Regions from separate parts of the Halodesulfovibrio sp. MK-HDV genome, predicted to be linked through region 1. Evidence: predicted binding sites of a transcription regulator. Region 1 holds the regulator's gene; each other region holds the start of a gene.
The links. The regulator sigma-54, encoded in region 1, starts transcription at its own class of promoters, with help from an activator protein. The targets are predictions, from matches to a motif close to CTGGCACGGNNNNTGCTT.
Positions count from the first base shown of each region.

Region 2: the regulator sigma-54 is predicted to act here: its motif matches at 2,059-2,076, upstream of ispD (2-C-methyl-D-erythritol 4-phosphate cytidylyltransferase).
Region 3: the regulator sigma-54 is predicted to act here: its motif matches at 1,974-1,991, upstream of MKHDV_RS02505 (glycyl radical protein).
Region 4: the regulator sigma-54 is predicted to act here: its motif matches at 2,294-2,311, upstream of fliR (flagellar biosynthetic protein FliR).

Region 1 covers NZ_WYDS01000001.1:278,460-282,327, reverse strand. Annotated here, with positions in the region: gene lptA (lipopolysaccharide transport periplasmic protein LptA) at 1-211, shown strand, start outside; gene lptB (LPS export ABC transporter ATP-binding protein) at 212-934, shown strand; gene rpoN (RNA polymerase factor sigma-54) at 1,134-2,561, shown strand; gene hpf (ribosome hibernation-promoting factor, HPF/YfiA family) at 2,615-3,151, shown strand; gene MKHDV_RS01325 (PTS sugar transporter subunit IIA) at 3,160-3,609, shown strand; gene rapZ (RNase adapter RapZ) at 3,622-3,868, shown strand, end outside.
Region 2 covers NZ_WYDS01000001.1:78,164-82,031, forward strand. Annotated here, with positions in the region: gene MKHDV_RS00345 (glycosyltransferase) at 1-596, shown strand, start outside; gene ispD (2-C-methyl-D-erythritol 4-phosphate cytidylyltransferase) at 690-1,871, opposite strand; RNA gene rnpB (RNase P RNA component class A) at 1,956-2,321, opposite strand; gene MKHDV_RS00360 (zinc ribbon domain-containing protein) at 2,332-3,093, opposite strand; gene MKHDV_RS00365 (Nif3-like dinuclear metal center hexameric protein) at 3,148-3,868, opposite strand, start outside.
Region 3 covers NZ_WYDS01000002.1:240,590-244,457, reverse strand. Annotated here, with positions in the region: gene MKHDV_RS02510 (TRAP transporter substrate-binding protein) at 1-709, opposite strand, end outside; gene MKHDV_RS02505 (glycyl radical protein) at 2,193-3,868, shown strand, end outside.
Region 4 covers NZ_WYDS01000007.1:7,210-11,077, reverse strand. Annotated here, with positions in the region: gene flhA (flagellar biosynthesis protein FlhA) at 1-345, opposite strand, end outside; gene flhB (flagellar biosynthesis protein FlhB) at 409-1,473, opposite strand; gene fliR (flagellar biosynthetic protein FliR) at 1,489-2,262, opposite strand; gene MKHDV_RS06910 (IMP cyclohydrolase) at 2,649-3,248, shown strand.

The DNA of each region.
Region 1 (3,868 bases):
GAACAGACGAGGCACCTGTGATGTCGCAACTTATACTCTCAAGGATGAACTGCTTGTTATGACTGGTTCACCAAAATTAAGTGAAGGTAAAAACACTATCGCCGGCAACGTCATCAAGTTCTGGGTAAAAGAAAACCGCAGTGAAGTACTCGGTTCTTCCAACCAGCCTGTTGAAGCAATTTTTTCAGCACCAGGTAAGGCAAAAGAATAAATGTCTATTATCCAAGCTGAAGGACTTTGCAAAATTTACGGCAAGCGTGAGGTTGTCCGCAATATCAATCTGCAAATGCAGCAGGGTGAAATTGTGGGACTTCTTGGCCCTAACGGCGCTGGTAAAACAACAACATTCTACATGCTCATTGGTATTGTTAAACCAAATGCCGGTGTGGTTCGTGTAGATGATATGGAAGTCACAGACTGGCCATTGCACGAACGTGCACGAATCGGCCTGAGCTATCTTCCTCAGGAAAGTTCTGTTTTCAAAAAACTCACAGTCTCTCAGAACTTGCAATTAATTTTGGAACAAACAGCACTTTCCCGTGATGACCAGAAAAAACGTGAAGAAGAACTGATGGAAGAATTCGGTATCACACATATTCGTGATACCCATGCCATGCATATTTCCGGTGGTGAACGCCGCCGTCTTGAAATTGCCCGCGCATTAATCAGAGACCCTAAGTTTATTCTTCTCGATGAGCCATTTGCAGGCATTGACCCACTCGCTGTAGATGACATTCAGGACATCATCCGTAAACTGCGTGACAAAGGAATGGGCGTACTCATTTCCGACCACAACGTTAGGGAAACATTAAAAATTTGCGATAGAGCTAACCTTGTTTATGAAGGGCAAATAATTCTTTCCGGTACGCCGCAAGAGATAGTTGAGAACCCAAAGGCGCGTAGCGTCTACCTTGGAGAAGATTTTAGTCTCTAGTATCTTGATAAAAAATATAATTTGCACCCTCGCAATAAAGAAAAGCCCGTCCAACGGGCTTTTTTCTTGGTTGCATATAACTTTCCTATGTGGCAAAAAAGAGGTCAGTTATCTGATTTGGAATGTTTTTTGATAGGCAGTACTCGTACATTATATTTCAGCTTTTTAGCTAGTCGAACCACATAGGACATTCTTATATATGGCTCTTGAACTTCGCCAACAATTAAAGCTTGCCCAGCAGCTTGTAATGACCCCGCAATTGCAGCAGGCAATTAAACTGCTGCAGCTTTCTCGCGTGGAACTTGCTGAAACCGTTCAGCAGGAGTTGCTGGAGAATCCTTTTTTGGAAGAGTCCTTGGAAGAAACCGCTAATCCAGACAAAACTTCTGCTAAAGAGCAGCGTAAAGATGAACAGGAAGCTTACGACAAAGAGCTCTCTACTAACGCTGACTGGGAAGACTATCTGGGGGATTTCTCAAGTACCACCAAACAGGTTTCAATGCGAGAAACTGAAGCACTAGAGGAAATGAGCTCATTTGAAGCTCGTCTTGCTCCTGCTCCAACGTTAGACGGTCATCTGTACTGGCAATTAATGCTTTCTCCATTCTCTGAAGAGCAAATTCGCGTTGGAGAAATCATCATTGGCAGCATCAGCTCTAATGGGTACTTACATGTATCTACAGAAGAGCTGGCACAGATTGCTCAAAGCGATACTGAAACAGTCGAACAACTTATTGAGCATATTCAACAATTTGACCCTATTGGAGTTGCTGCTCGCACTCCGCAGGAATGCCTGCTCGTTCAGGTAAAAGCTCTCAATTACGACCGTGACCCAATTCTTGTAGATATTATTACTAATCATCTTGAAGACCTAGAGAAGCGTCGTTACAAACCACTTGCTCGAAAATACAAAATTTCCCTTGAAGATCTCAGAGAGTACCTAGATGTAATCCAGAGCCTTGACCCTATGCCGGGGGCACGGTTCGGTGGAGGAGAAGCACAGTATGTTTCTCCGGATGTTTACATCTATGAGTACGAAAAAGAATTCGTTATCGTCCTCAATGAAGATGGTTTACCACAATTACAACTCAGTGAATTAACAGAACAACTCCCGAAAACTACTAATGCTGAAGAAAAAGATTATTATCAGGACAAGATGCGCTCTGCCTCCTGGCTGATAAAAAGTCTGTACCAACGGCAACGAACTTTATATAAAGTAGTTGAGAGTATTGTTAAATATCAAAGAGAATTCTTCCTTAACGGTGTTACATCGTTAAAGCCGCTGATTCTTAAAGATATTGCAGATGATATTGGCATGCACGAATCAACGGTAAGCCGTATCACCACAAGTAAGTACATTTCGACCCCGCACGGTATTTTTGAACTGAAGTTCTTCTTCAACAGTGCAATTGGCCTTGATGATGGTAGTCAGGTCGGATCGGAGAGCGTAAAAGCACTCATTAAAAAGCTTATTAGTGAAGAAAATACAAAAAAACCGCTCAGCGATGAAAAAATCGGTGAGATTTTGAAAGAAAAACTGCAGGTTAACATTGCACGAAGAACTGTAGCTAAATACCGTACCGCAATGAATATCCCTTCATCATCCAAGAGAAAGGTGGTATTCTAGAAGCGAAACCAGCTGACTCACAGGGTTTCAAAAGTATCCAATTAGGAGGCACCATGAACATCGCATTCACATTCAAAAACTTTGAGCCTTCCAATCACCTAAAAGCTTATGCCAAACGACGCTTCAACAAGCTTGGCAGATTCTTACCGAACCCTGAACACTTGGAAATGCAAGTCTCACTTTCTGTTGACAATTTCCGCCACAAAGCCGAAATTTCACTTGTATCGGATAACTTAACTTTATCCGCTACCGAACAGTCTGAAGACATGTATGCAACCGTTGATCTTGTTCGCGATAAACTTAAAGCACAGATCATACGTCGTACGGAAAAACTGCAAACGAAACGCAAGGGTGCAGAGAAGTTTGTTCTAGAAGGTGACATGCCTCTAGAAGAAGCAGTAGAGGCAGAACGAACCATCATTGGTATGGATAATTTTATCCCGAAACCGATGGATCTTGACGAAGCCGCTATGCAGCTTGATGCACTTGATTATGACTTCCTTGTTTTTCTAAATGCTGAAACTGAACGGGTAAATGTGATCTACCGCCGAAAAGATAACAATTTCGGACTGATTGACCCCGTTTTCTAGGAAAAGTAATGAAACTGGGTGAATACCTAGAAAAAGAACTTGTATTGCCAGAGCTAACCGCCAGCACCAAACAAGAGGCGCTGGCGGAGCTCTTGGCTCCTGTCGTTGAAAAAAACCCATCCCTTGATGCTGAAGAAGTTTTTAACGTGCTTATGGAACGAGAAGCTCTCGGAACCACAGGTATTGGTAATGGCATTGCCATTCCTCACGGAAAACTTCCAGCACTCGATAAAATAGTAGTAGTAGCCGGTCGAAGCTTCGATGGGCTGGACTTTGATGCACTTGATCAAAAACCTTGTAAGATTTTCTTCATGGTGCTTGCTCCGGAAAACGTAGCAGGTACACACCTGCGCATCCTTGCCCAAATTTCGCGACTCCTGAAAGATGAGGATTTCAAACAATTATTTATGGAATCTGATAGTCAGGAAACTTTGTGGAACCTTTTATCTGCTGCGTAACATGAGTAATTTATGATTTCTTCATCTCAACGTACTATTCCTGTAATCATTATTGCTGGACTCTCCGGAGCTGGTAAAAGTAGCGCGCTAAAAGTCTTTGAAGACATGGCATACTACACTATTGACGGACTTCCGATGTCTATGACATCGCAATTCATGGAAGTTCTTACAGGCTGTGGACTTGAGAGCTATAAAGGGATTGTACTTGGAGTAGATGGCCGGCAGTGCTCATTCAAAAATGAATGGGCAACGACTATTA
Region 2 (3,868 bases), 200 kb from region 1:
TTAGTGAAGTTTCTGTGCTTGGTCATACATCCGTATATCTGCCGTTCGCGGCTAAAAGTGCATGTTGCACGCCGGTAAGCACGCATACAGCAGCTGAAGATATGATTGTAGTTCTTGGAGACGCTAGCGATAAGATTGCTAGTGCGTTAAGTTCATTCATAGGCAGAGGAATGGTTCTCTGGGGTGACGGCTGGGAGCGTTACGAACAGTTTATGCCATATTATCAAGGCAAACTGCAGTCTCTTACGCGGTCAGAACGTAAGGCCTTGTACAGAGATGCTGCCATTATCGTGAACATTCATTCAGCAAATATTGGTAGCGGTGATGCCGTAAATATGGAAACTTTTGCTATTGCCGCCTGTGGCGGGTTCCAGATTGTCGATAAACGGACACTTATGGAAGGCATGTTTTCATACGATGAACTGGTAATGTTTGAGTCACCAGAAGAGCTGTCTGAGCAAATTTCTGAATTTATCGACGATCGTAATGCTCGTTTGGAATATGCACGCAATGCACAGCGGCTTGTGTTGGCTGAACACACATATGAGCAACGGATGCATACACTAATACAAGCTATTGCAGATAGTTCGAAGTAGATTTTTGATGAACAAAAAAGGGGGTGTCCTAGTAAATAGGACACCCCCTTTTTGATTTTATGAAAGGTAATGTTTAGTCACGAAATAAACGTGTTAGCTGCGCAACGCCATAACGGCTGCTACGGCTTTTATGCCTTTTTTCTCACCGGTAAAGCCGAGCTTTTCTTCGGTGGTAGCTTTGACGTTTACTTGGTAATCGTTAAGCTTAAGCATTCGGCAGATATTTTTCTTGATCTGCGGTTTCCAAGGCACAAGACGCGGAACCTGTGCGATGATTGTGAGATCTACATTTGTGAGCTTGTAGCCTCGCTGGAGAAATTTGTCGTACACTTCGTTGAGGAGTACGCCGCTTGAAATATTGTCAAACTCTTCTGAAGAATCCGGAAAATGTTCACCAATATCGCCGTCACCCATGCAACCGAGGAGTGCGTCACACAGAGCGTGAAGCAGAACATCACCATCAGAGTGAGCCACAACCTGGGGGCCGCCTTGAATAGGGATGCCGCCAAGCTTCATAGGACGTCCTTCACCGTAACGGTGGACATCGTATCCCCAGCCGGTGACAGGAACGGGCATGGCAACCTGCTTAGATTCGATCATGGTAAGGTCTTCCGGATTTGTGATTTTGTAGTTTTTTGCTTCGCCTTCCACTATGGCAACGGTGAATCCAGCCTGTTCAGCAATGGAAGCATCGTCTGTTACTTCCCAGCCTTCTTCGTTGCATTTATCGTGCACCGCAATAAGCATTTTTTTGTCGAAGCCTTGCGGAGTCTGACAAGCTCGAAGAGTAGAGCGGTCAAGTGTGTGACTGATTGTGTTGTTTTCGGTCACTTTAATGGTGTCTGTTACTGGAATTGCAGGAATTACAGCTTGAGTACCAGCTTTGAGAGAATCAAGCAGTGTGTTTGTGAGCGCTGTGGAGAAGAACGGGCGAGCTGCGTCATGCACTAGTACGTGTGTGCATTCTGAAGGCAGTGCCTGTAGTCCGTTGTAAACCGAATCTTGTCTACGTGCGCCACCTGCTACCACTTTCCAAGGCAGACCAAGTCTGCGTCCAAAATCAAGCTTTGTCAGTGTTTCTGTTGCTTCTTCAATGTCTTCTTCAGGGAAAACAAAGAGGAGTCCACGCATGCGTGTTGTATGAGAGAAAGTGATTGCAGAATGCCAGAAGAGCGGAGCGCCTTTCCATTCCAAGAACTGCTTTTTAACGCCGTTAGTGGCTGCAGAGAGACGTGTGCCGGAACCGGCAGCAAGAATGATGGACCAACAATGCATGGGGAATTCCTTACATATTGTGCAGTGGTAGTAATAAAAAAGTATAGCATATAAAAAAAGGGTGCAAAGCACCCTTTTTTTAAAATATGGAGTCAGGACTATAAGCCGGGTTTTGTCTCCCTCTTGCGAGGGCGGTTATCATTCGTCTAGGGTTATGATTACTCATAACCTCAAGCAACCTACCCGAAAACAACGACCGGGCCGGTCGTAACTGTTTCCCTATTTGGTCTTGCTCTGAACGGGGTTTACCTAGCCTACCATGTCACCATGATACCTGGTGAGCTCTTACCTCACCGTTTCAACCTTACCGGCAGTAAACTGCTTAGGCGGTTTGCTTTCTGTGGCACTCTCCGAGGATCACTCCCCCTGGGCGTTACCCAGCGCTCTGCCCTTTAGAGCCCGGACTTTCCTCCCCGCACAAAAGTGCGCGACGATAACCTGTCCAACTCCAAAAATATGTTTACGCTTCTGCTGCGGCAGCTGCTGCTTTATCTGCTTCGCTTGCGAAGTGCTCTGACCAGTAGATCAGACGCTGGCAGTTAGGGCAGCTAAGGATCTGATGCCCCTTCTGAAGCTCAATGTAGCTCTGTGGTGGAATCGCAATGTGACAACCGTTACAGATCTGTTCTTTAACAGCAACAATAACTGGGTTGTCCAAACGAGAGCGGATAAATTCGTAACGACTAAGGATAGGAGTCGGAACTTCTTTACCTGCAACGTTACGTTTTTTATCAAGCTTATCGAGAACTTTGCTTGCTTCTTCGACACGCTGTTTGAGACTGGCTTTTTTCTCTTCCAAGTCTACTTTGATGATGCCGTAGCGTTCATCCATGTCTGCAACTGCCATCTGCTGGCGTTCAAGTTCTTCAGAGAGAGCAAATTTTTCTTCTTCACGAAGACGGTTAAGCTTCTCAAGGTTGTCCATTTCACGCATCATTGCGTGATACTCTTTGGTGTTACCAACGAGCATGAGTTTGGACTTACTTTTTTTAACTTTGAGAGCGTCGTTTTCGATCTCAGAGTTAATGCGTTTTTCCTGTCCTTTAAGATGATCAATCTTCTCAAGGAAGTTATTGCGCTGGTTTTCAAGCGCATCAAAGCGTGTCTGAAGAGCTTCAACTTCTTTTGGAGCTTCATCAAGTTCACTTGTGATACCAAGGATTTCATCATCAACAAGCTGCAATGCAACGAGCTGTTCGATTTGCTTTAGATACAGGCTCAAGGTTTTTTCCTCCTGAAAACCATAGGGTTCGGACTTGCCGACACTGTGAAATTTCTATTCTGCGAATGGACCGATCAAACGCATTGGATCCTGCGCGGGCAGGAAAAATATTTCTATGTCATCCAGTTCTCCTGCAAGCTGCAAGGCAAACTGGCGCATCATTTCTTCTTCAAGACTGAAATGCCCAACATCAAGAATGCATCCGGTTGTATCCAGAGCAGAATGATATTTGACATCACCAGTAATAAACACATCCGCACCCATAGCAAACGCTTTAGGGGCAAAATCACTACCAGATCCCGTACAGTAAGCAACTTTAGATACTGTTTCAGGAATAGGGCCGCTTTTTACCCAATAATCACGATCCACCACTGAGGCAAGTTGCTCAGCGAATATGCCAAAAGATACAGGTTTTGGCAAAGTGCCAATGGTGCCAAAGCCGAGGCTTCGAGACTCTGTATCAGGTGTAGAAGGTATAAAAATTGGCAACTCGTCCAAATCTGCTGCAAGCTGAGCAAGGACTGTGCTTCTGTGCTCTCTACTATATGTTACATTGATCATTTGATCAATGTGCCGCACGCTATGAATTTTCGGGTTGCTTTCCCATTCATAAAGCATAGAGCTTGCTGCGATGTCACGCGAAGGTGTAAATGCTATTGCTTCCGGTTCAAGCGTACAGGAAGTGCCAAGCAGTTTACAATTTTGCAGTTCAAGCGCGCGTGCTAACCATCCCGCCGGTCCTTCGGGGTTTGCATCAAGCGACGTATGTGCACTG
Region 3 (3,868 bases), on a different contig from region 1:
AATCCATTGCATACTTGAGAACTTCGGTGTGCTTAGCATCGTTGAGAAGGGAGAAGGTGTTACCTTCGCCATCAACGGTACCCTGCTGAAGTGCTGTGTAAACTTCGCCCCAAGCGATTGGGGTTGGGTTCATACCGAGCTTAGAAGCTACTGCTACTTCTACAGGAGAAGCAGTGGTACGCACTTTCATGTTTGCAAGATCTGCCACAGATTTGATTTCATTCTGTGTCGCAACAAAGTTACGGTAGCCGTATTCACTGTACATGATAGGCTTAAGGTTGATCTTCTCAAGTTCAGCCGCAAGGTACTTTCCGAGCTCTCCGTTATCTAGAGCTGCGTAAAGTTTTTCCTGATACTTAGGGCTGGTAACGTAAGGAAGGTCAAAAACCATAAATGCTTTTGAGAAGTTAGCCATGTTCGGGGAAGAAGCAGAAGCGAGAGCAAGAGTGCCACGCTGTGCAGATTCCATTGTTACACGGTCACTACCAAGAATAGCATTACCGTAGAGCTGAACGCGGATCTTGCCGTTAGAGCGTTCTTCTACGAGCTCTTTAAATTTCTCATAGCCAAGGGTAACGTTGTTACCTGGTGCCATCGGGTGACCGAGGCGAAGAGTAATTTTGCGAGCCTGAGCATCTGTAGAGGCAACACCGACAACTAGTACTGCAGCTACGAGAAGCAACATAAAGGATTTAATAAAATAGCGCATATGTCCTCCAATAAATTGAAAAAAACACGGAACGTCTTAAAGCCGTTAGACGCTCCGGATATATAACAGCAATACCAGTGCCAATAGGCACGTTTTTTGTCATTATTTGTGATTTTTCGTGCAAGCACAATATACATAGTTCACCTCCTTGATTGAAATAAAAAAGGTGAAAAGAGATTCACACGACATGGAAAACATTTAAATATAACGTGTTAGAGGAAAAAAAATAAAAAAAAATATGCAGACTGTAAATCAAGCTGACAGGCGCCATAAATCGTACTGACTTTCTAGAGCTCCTCAGCGTGTAAAAAAGCGCATCTGGGGCAAAAACGTCCCTCTCAAGTTGCAAAAATGCTAACTCAACGTTTCATAAATGCAACTTATAAGTTTTTTTTCTTTTTATACCAAGATGATAAGCCGAGTTAAAACCCAAGATGCACTACGGCAACATTAGTTGCATTAATGCACCAGACACCTTACTAGCTGTCTTTTCGACACTTTCCACCTCCTGACAGACATCACCAATAGACAACTGTCTGTTTTTAAGACTTATTCTTGAAAAACATCCAGTTACAGTGATTACTCATCCAATCTAGAGAAGCAACAAAACACGCTTGTATCATTTCTTCACAAGCAAAAACAGCTACTCACTATCCCATACCTCCCTTGAACCATAATATTCAAATTTCATCCACGAGCCGATTTTAGTTCTACATGTAGAATATGCACGGATACCGTACCTTCCTGACTGATCAAACAGACAATAAAAAACTCAGCACATCATTATATAGTCGCGGGGGACAACTTCTGACAATAATGCAAAATCAATAATTATAATATGTTACAGGAACGACTTGGGCGAGATGTTGCAACGATGCAAAAAATAAACGAAGGTGGCAAATATGCAACCATATGCAACACTTTGATTTTACAATAATATTCAAGATTCATTTGCAGAATGTTGCAACAAGGCAACGTTTTTACAATCATTTTAAACAAGAGGGACACCCCCTCCGTCCTTCCTTCTCCGCTGCGAGCTATTTTTCACAAAGCAAACGCGCCTTCATTCAATTTAATTCTGGTACCGGCTAAGCGCTAAAAACATCACCAAGCTCAAAAGCCTAAACTCCGCTTTATTCAATAGGATTGAGGCAGTGTTTCAATTTTTTTGAACCTCTTTTGCAATTCATCAATACTCTTCCCGCCCCATGAAAACAGCTTTTTTTATGTCAAATAGTAACTAAAAACGCTCTTTCTGCACATGTTGGCATCACCTTTGCTCTAAGAAAACCACAGGGCGCGAATCTCACAGTAGCTTGTTCTAACGATCACTGAAAATAGCTACTGAAGACCGCATCCTCATTAAAGAGAATAAAATTTACTGCTGCTGAGCACACAGCGGCCGCAGCATTTTCAACCCCACAGGTACCGCGCATATTATATATGTGTCGCCTACTTTGAACCTAATTCACAGGAGTCAGTTATGTCTTGTTGTGTATCACCTCACGAACAGCGTCTGCTCGATAAAATTGAAGGCAAAGAAGATATCTACCGCGCATCCCATCCGCGTGTATTTAAAATCCTCGAAACCTTCGACAACGTTCGTCCAATGATCGACATTGAACGTGCTAAATACTTCACCGACTCCATGAAAGAGACCGAAGGTGAAATGCTCTGCCTGCGTTGGGCAAAAGCAATGAAGCACGTAGCTGAAAACATCACCGTTTACATCGACGACGACAACCTCATTTGTGGTCGTGGTGGTGTAAAAGGTCGTTACGGTCTGCTCTACCCTGAACTTGACGGTGACTTCCTTGGTGTTGCAGTTGAAGATCTTCCAAACCGTACCGAGTCTCCTTTCTCTATTACTCCTGAAGATGCTAAAGTAGTAGTTGAAGAGATCGCTCCTTACTGGCAGGGCAAAACCTACCACGAAGCTCTCAACAAATCTTTCCCTGAAGAAGTTCACAAACTTTCTTACGATGATCCTGAAGGTCTTAACTCCCGCTTCATCGTTAACGAAACTTCTTCTTTCCGTTCTTCCATTCAGTGGGTTCACGACTACGAAAAGATCCTCAAACGTGGTTTCGGTGGCATTAAAGCAGAAGCTCTCGAAAAAATCGAAGCTCTCGATCCGCTTTCCCCTATCGATAACGTTGAGAAAAAACCTTTCCTCGAAGGTATCGTAATCGTTTGTGATGCAATCATCACTTGGGCTCGCCGTCACGCAGAACTCGCAGCTGAACTCGCTAAGAAAGAATCTGATCCAGTTCGTAAAGCTGAACTCGAGAAAATGGCTGAAGTTTGTGCTCACGTTCCTGAGCACCCAGCTCGTACTTTCCACGAAGCTGTTCAGTCCCAGTGGTTCACCCAGATGTTCTCTCGTATCGAGCAGAAAACTGGTACAATCGTATCTAATGGCCGTATGGACCAGTACTTCTACCCATACTACCAGGCTGATATCGAAGCTGGTATCATTGACGACGAGAAAGCTCTTGAACTTCTCGAGTGTCTCTGGGTTGGCATGGCACAGTTCATCGACCTTTACGTTTCCCCTACCGGTGGCGCTTTCAACGAAGGCTACGCTCACTGGGAAGCAGTAACAATTGGTGGTCAGACTCCAGAAGGTCGCGACGCAACCAACGAACTGACTTACATGTTCCTTAAATCAAAACGTGAATTCCCGCTTCACTACCCTGACCTTGCAGCGCGTATTCACTCCCGTTCCCCAGAGCGCTACCTCGCTGACGTTGCTGAGACTATTAAGGACGGCTCCGGCTTCCCTAAACTCATCAACGATGAAGAAGTAGTACCTCTTTATGTTTCCAAAGGTGCAACCTTTGCTGAAGCATACGACTACGCTGTTTCCGGTTGTACCGAAGCACGTATGCCTAACCGCGACACATACACATCCGGTGGTGCATACATCAACTTCGTAGCAGCTCTCGAAATGGTTCTGCACAACGGCAAAATGCTCAAACATGGCGATGAAGTTCTCGGCCTCGAAACCGGCAACCCACTCGAAATGAACTCTTGGGACGAATTCTGGAATGCTTATGAAAAACAGCATCACCACTTCCTCAAGACTGCATTCTACCAGCAGTACGTGATCAACAACCTTCGTGCTAAGCACTTTGCTCAGCCAATGGGTTCCGCAAT
Region 4 (3,868 bases), on a different contig from region 1:
TTGCCCGAAGGACTGAATTACGTCACCGGCAGCGTCTGGGCCTTCACTGCCGTGCAGCAGGATAAGGCGGGTTGTCGCCACGTTAAGAGCAAGGCGAAAAAGAGTGGTTACCAGCAACAGGGTCGGGAAAATGGAAAATTCAAGCGGCGACTTGATAAACATAGATGTAACAAGCACCAGCAGCGACAAGGAAATGGACATGCTGAGCATGACGTCCATAAGCAGGGTCGGGATAGGAATGAGCATTACAAAAAGAATGAGCACTACACCGCCAGCGAGGAGTAAATCTCCGTGCTGTGAGAAGCGTTCGTAATTCATTGTAGAGGTATTTGCGCTGGCAGCCATATTTCCGACACCTTTTTCGAAGAGTTTAATAATGCCTGAGTAAAAGCAAATTGTATTTGTAACTTACTGTTTTTGCTTAAACTTGTTGAGTGATGCAAGGATGGAAGCTACTGCTTTGTAGAGGTCTTCCGGAATTTGATCACCCACCTGTACTGACTTATACAAAGCGCGTGCCAGAGGGACGTTTTCTCGTAGAGGAATGTCGTTTTCTTTTGCAATTTCTCTAATTCGCTTCGCCATAAGATCTGCACCCATCGCAACAACAATTGGTGCTGGTGCTTCCATGGCGTTGTAGCGCAAGGCTACGGAAATATGAGTCGGGTTTGTAACAACAACGTCTGCCTTTGGAACATCCTGCATCATGCGCTGCTGGGACATCTCGGCCATTTTTTGACGCTGCTGTTGACGAATCTTAGGATCACCCTCTGACTGCTTGTGTTCGTCTTTTACTTCGTCTTTGGACATCTTGATGTTCTCATCATAGTCCCAGCGAGTGTAAAAGTAGTCGGCAAGAGCAATAGCGAGCATGGCAATGGTGGCGTACAGAGATACCTTATAGATAAGGCTGAGCATGTATTCTGCGATGCCTTCCGGTGTGGCGTTATAGAGCTGAATGAAGTTGTCCATCTCATCCGTAATAACAATGTACGGTGCAATACCGATAACGGCTGCAAACGCGATGCTTTTAATGAGTCGCACCAGTGTCTGCATGGACAAAAACATGTTTTTCATCCCTTTAATCGGGTTGAACTTACTCCATTTCGGCTTAAAGACCTTCATTGTCCACAGGTGCCCAACCTGAACACGCATGGATAATCCCGCAAAAAGAAACAGGAAGAGGAAGACTGGAAGGAGCATTACCGCAAGATCGTATGCCATTTCATTAATAAAGTTGATGGCAGACTTGGTTGTCATGTCGAGCGTAGCGTCAAATGTATAACAGGTACGCATAATGTGCTGTATCTGCTCGTTAATGGTACCAATCCACGCATAAACAATAATGATGCCTGCAAGGGTTGTTGCGGCTTTAGGAACTTCTTGCGACTTGGCGACGTCACCATCTTCGCGGGTCTTTTCCCGCTTTTTGGGCGTCGCTTGTTCTGTCTTACTCGGATCACTTTGTGGCATGTCTGTGTATCCTGTTTATTGCTGTAGCAGCGGAGAGCCGGCTTTCATGAGATGGGAGAACATCGGGCCAAGGCTTAAAATAAGTCCTTCCATTCGTTGTCCCATGAGGGTGAACAACATGCCGATAAAGACAAGACCTACAGCGATTTTTACTGGAAAACCAAGCATAAGAAGGTTCATCTGTGGCGCTGCTCGACCCATAAGACCAAGGGTCAATTCAACCAGCATAAGTGAGATCATAACTGGAGCGGCAACCTTAATTGCCAAAACGAACATGGTCATCGACAGAGTAAGAATTTGTTGACCTAGCATGGCAGAGAGGACGAGTCCTCCCGGCGGAATAAGGTCAAAGGAATCTGTTAGCGCTTTAATGAGATATAAGTGACCGTTTGCAACAATGAAAACGGTAAAGCTCAATTGGTATAGTAGGATAGACGTGATGCCTTCTTGCTCACCTGATGATGGGTTAGCAAGGGTAAGCATGGAAAAACCCATCTGGAAGCCGATAACCATACCGCCGGTTCTAATTCCTGCAAAAATAAATTTAACAGCAAGCCCTAGCAGAACTCCGAGTAGAATTTCACTGAGCATTATTAGTGCAATTTCAAATGGATGTGCTGGAAAATCTGTTGCTTCGAATGATATCGACGGGAATATGGCAAGGGTGAGCATGAGGCACACAGATGCTTTAACCACACGGGGGATGGTTTTTCCCTCGAAGAATGGCAGCAGAAAGACTACAAGGCTGAGTCGCATAAGTGTGAGCAGAAAGCTTAGAAATTCTGCCATATCAAAATTAAAGATGTCCATATATAAAGAATAGCAAGAGTTGCGCCAGTCCTTGAAAAATAAGGCTTTTCGCGTCGTGGGACATCTCAACCTGTCTCAACCTGTCAGACTGATGACGCCCTTGCAAAGTGGGTATGATTCTGGCACTCCACGCAGATTGATGACAAACCCGCACATTGCGGCGTTACTGCAAAAAAGCCAAACTCTCGCATACGGATAAGTATGCTTTGACCTTGTCTTTTTCTTGTGCCTTGCACTGCACAGCTTTGTCTCAATCTGCATGGTAAGGCTTTGTTTGCATTTTTATTTGTATTTGCAGCAAACTGTCTTAATGTACGAAAAGGATTTTTGTTAATAGACTGGAATTCACAAACTTTGGAGAAGTAATGGACCTTTTGCCTATTAAACGAGCACTGTTGAGTGCCACAGATAAGACTGGTTTGGTCGAATTTGCGACGTTTTTGAGCGAGAATGGTGTAGAGTTGGTTTCTACCGGCGGTACAGCACGTATGCTTAAAGAAGCCGGGCTGAAGGTTACACCTGTAAGTGATGTTACAGGATTCCCTGAAATCCTTGGCGGCAGAGTAAAGACTCTTAATCCGTTCATTCATGGTGGTATCCTTGCAGACAAGGACAACCCTGAACATCTTGCTACCCTTAAAGAACACGAGATTGCAGCGTTCGATTTGATTGTAGTAAACCTCTACAATTTCGAAAATGCAGCAGCACGCGGTCTTGATTTACGTGGTGCGGTTGAAGAAATCGACATCGGCGGCCCTTGTATGCTTCGTGCCGCAGCTAAAAACTTCCATTCTATCCTCGTTCTTCCTGATCCTTCCGAGTACAACGCTGTACAGAAGGAACTGCTCGAAAATGAAATGCGAGTAGGGCTTGCGCTTCGTCGTGATATGGCGGTAAAAACATTCGCACGTACTTCTCAGTACGATGGAATGATTACGGAGTATCTTGCTAGCAAAGATATTTAAAAACATAGATTGAAATGCCTCCGGCGGCTGAGGGGGAACCCCGTTTAGATTGATGACAAACCCGCACTTTGCTGCGTTGCTTCGGAAAAACCAAATCCTCACATACGTTTATGTATGCATCGATCTTGGTTTTTCCTCGCACCTTGCACTGCACAGCTTTGTCTCAATCTAATCATCCTCGATTTAAACGAGGTTCCCCCCTCAGACTCCCCCTCCTGAAAAACCGTTAGGGTTTGGATGAAGTACATTTACTTTATGGGAGTTGAAGAGAGCAGGTATAAGCTGACCAACGTTTTAAACAATGGTTAGACCTCGCGGATAAAAGTTTTTGGAGAGTCCAGAGAAGCCTTTTTTCAAAAAGGTTCTCTGGCCGCCGGAGGCAATTTCTGCAAGGTAGCCAAAGGCATCCCGCTGACAAGCGCCGCCGGAGGCAAATCCCGCTGATAAGCGCTGCCGGAGGCAATAGAAAAAACAGGAGTTCGTCATAGCCTCTAAGGTTCTCGGCAACACACAGGGACTCAAACCGAGTCAGTTAAAATCTCTCCAGCGGCTATTTGCCCGCCGTTATCCAGTAAAAGAGGGATACACTACAGATCAGGCGCACGAGCTTGCGGCTCTTT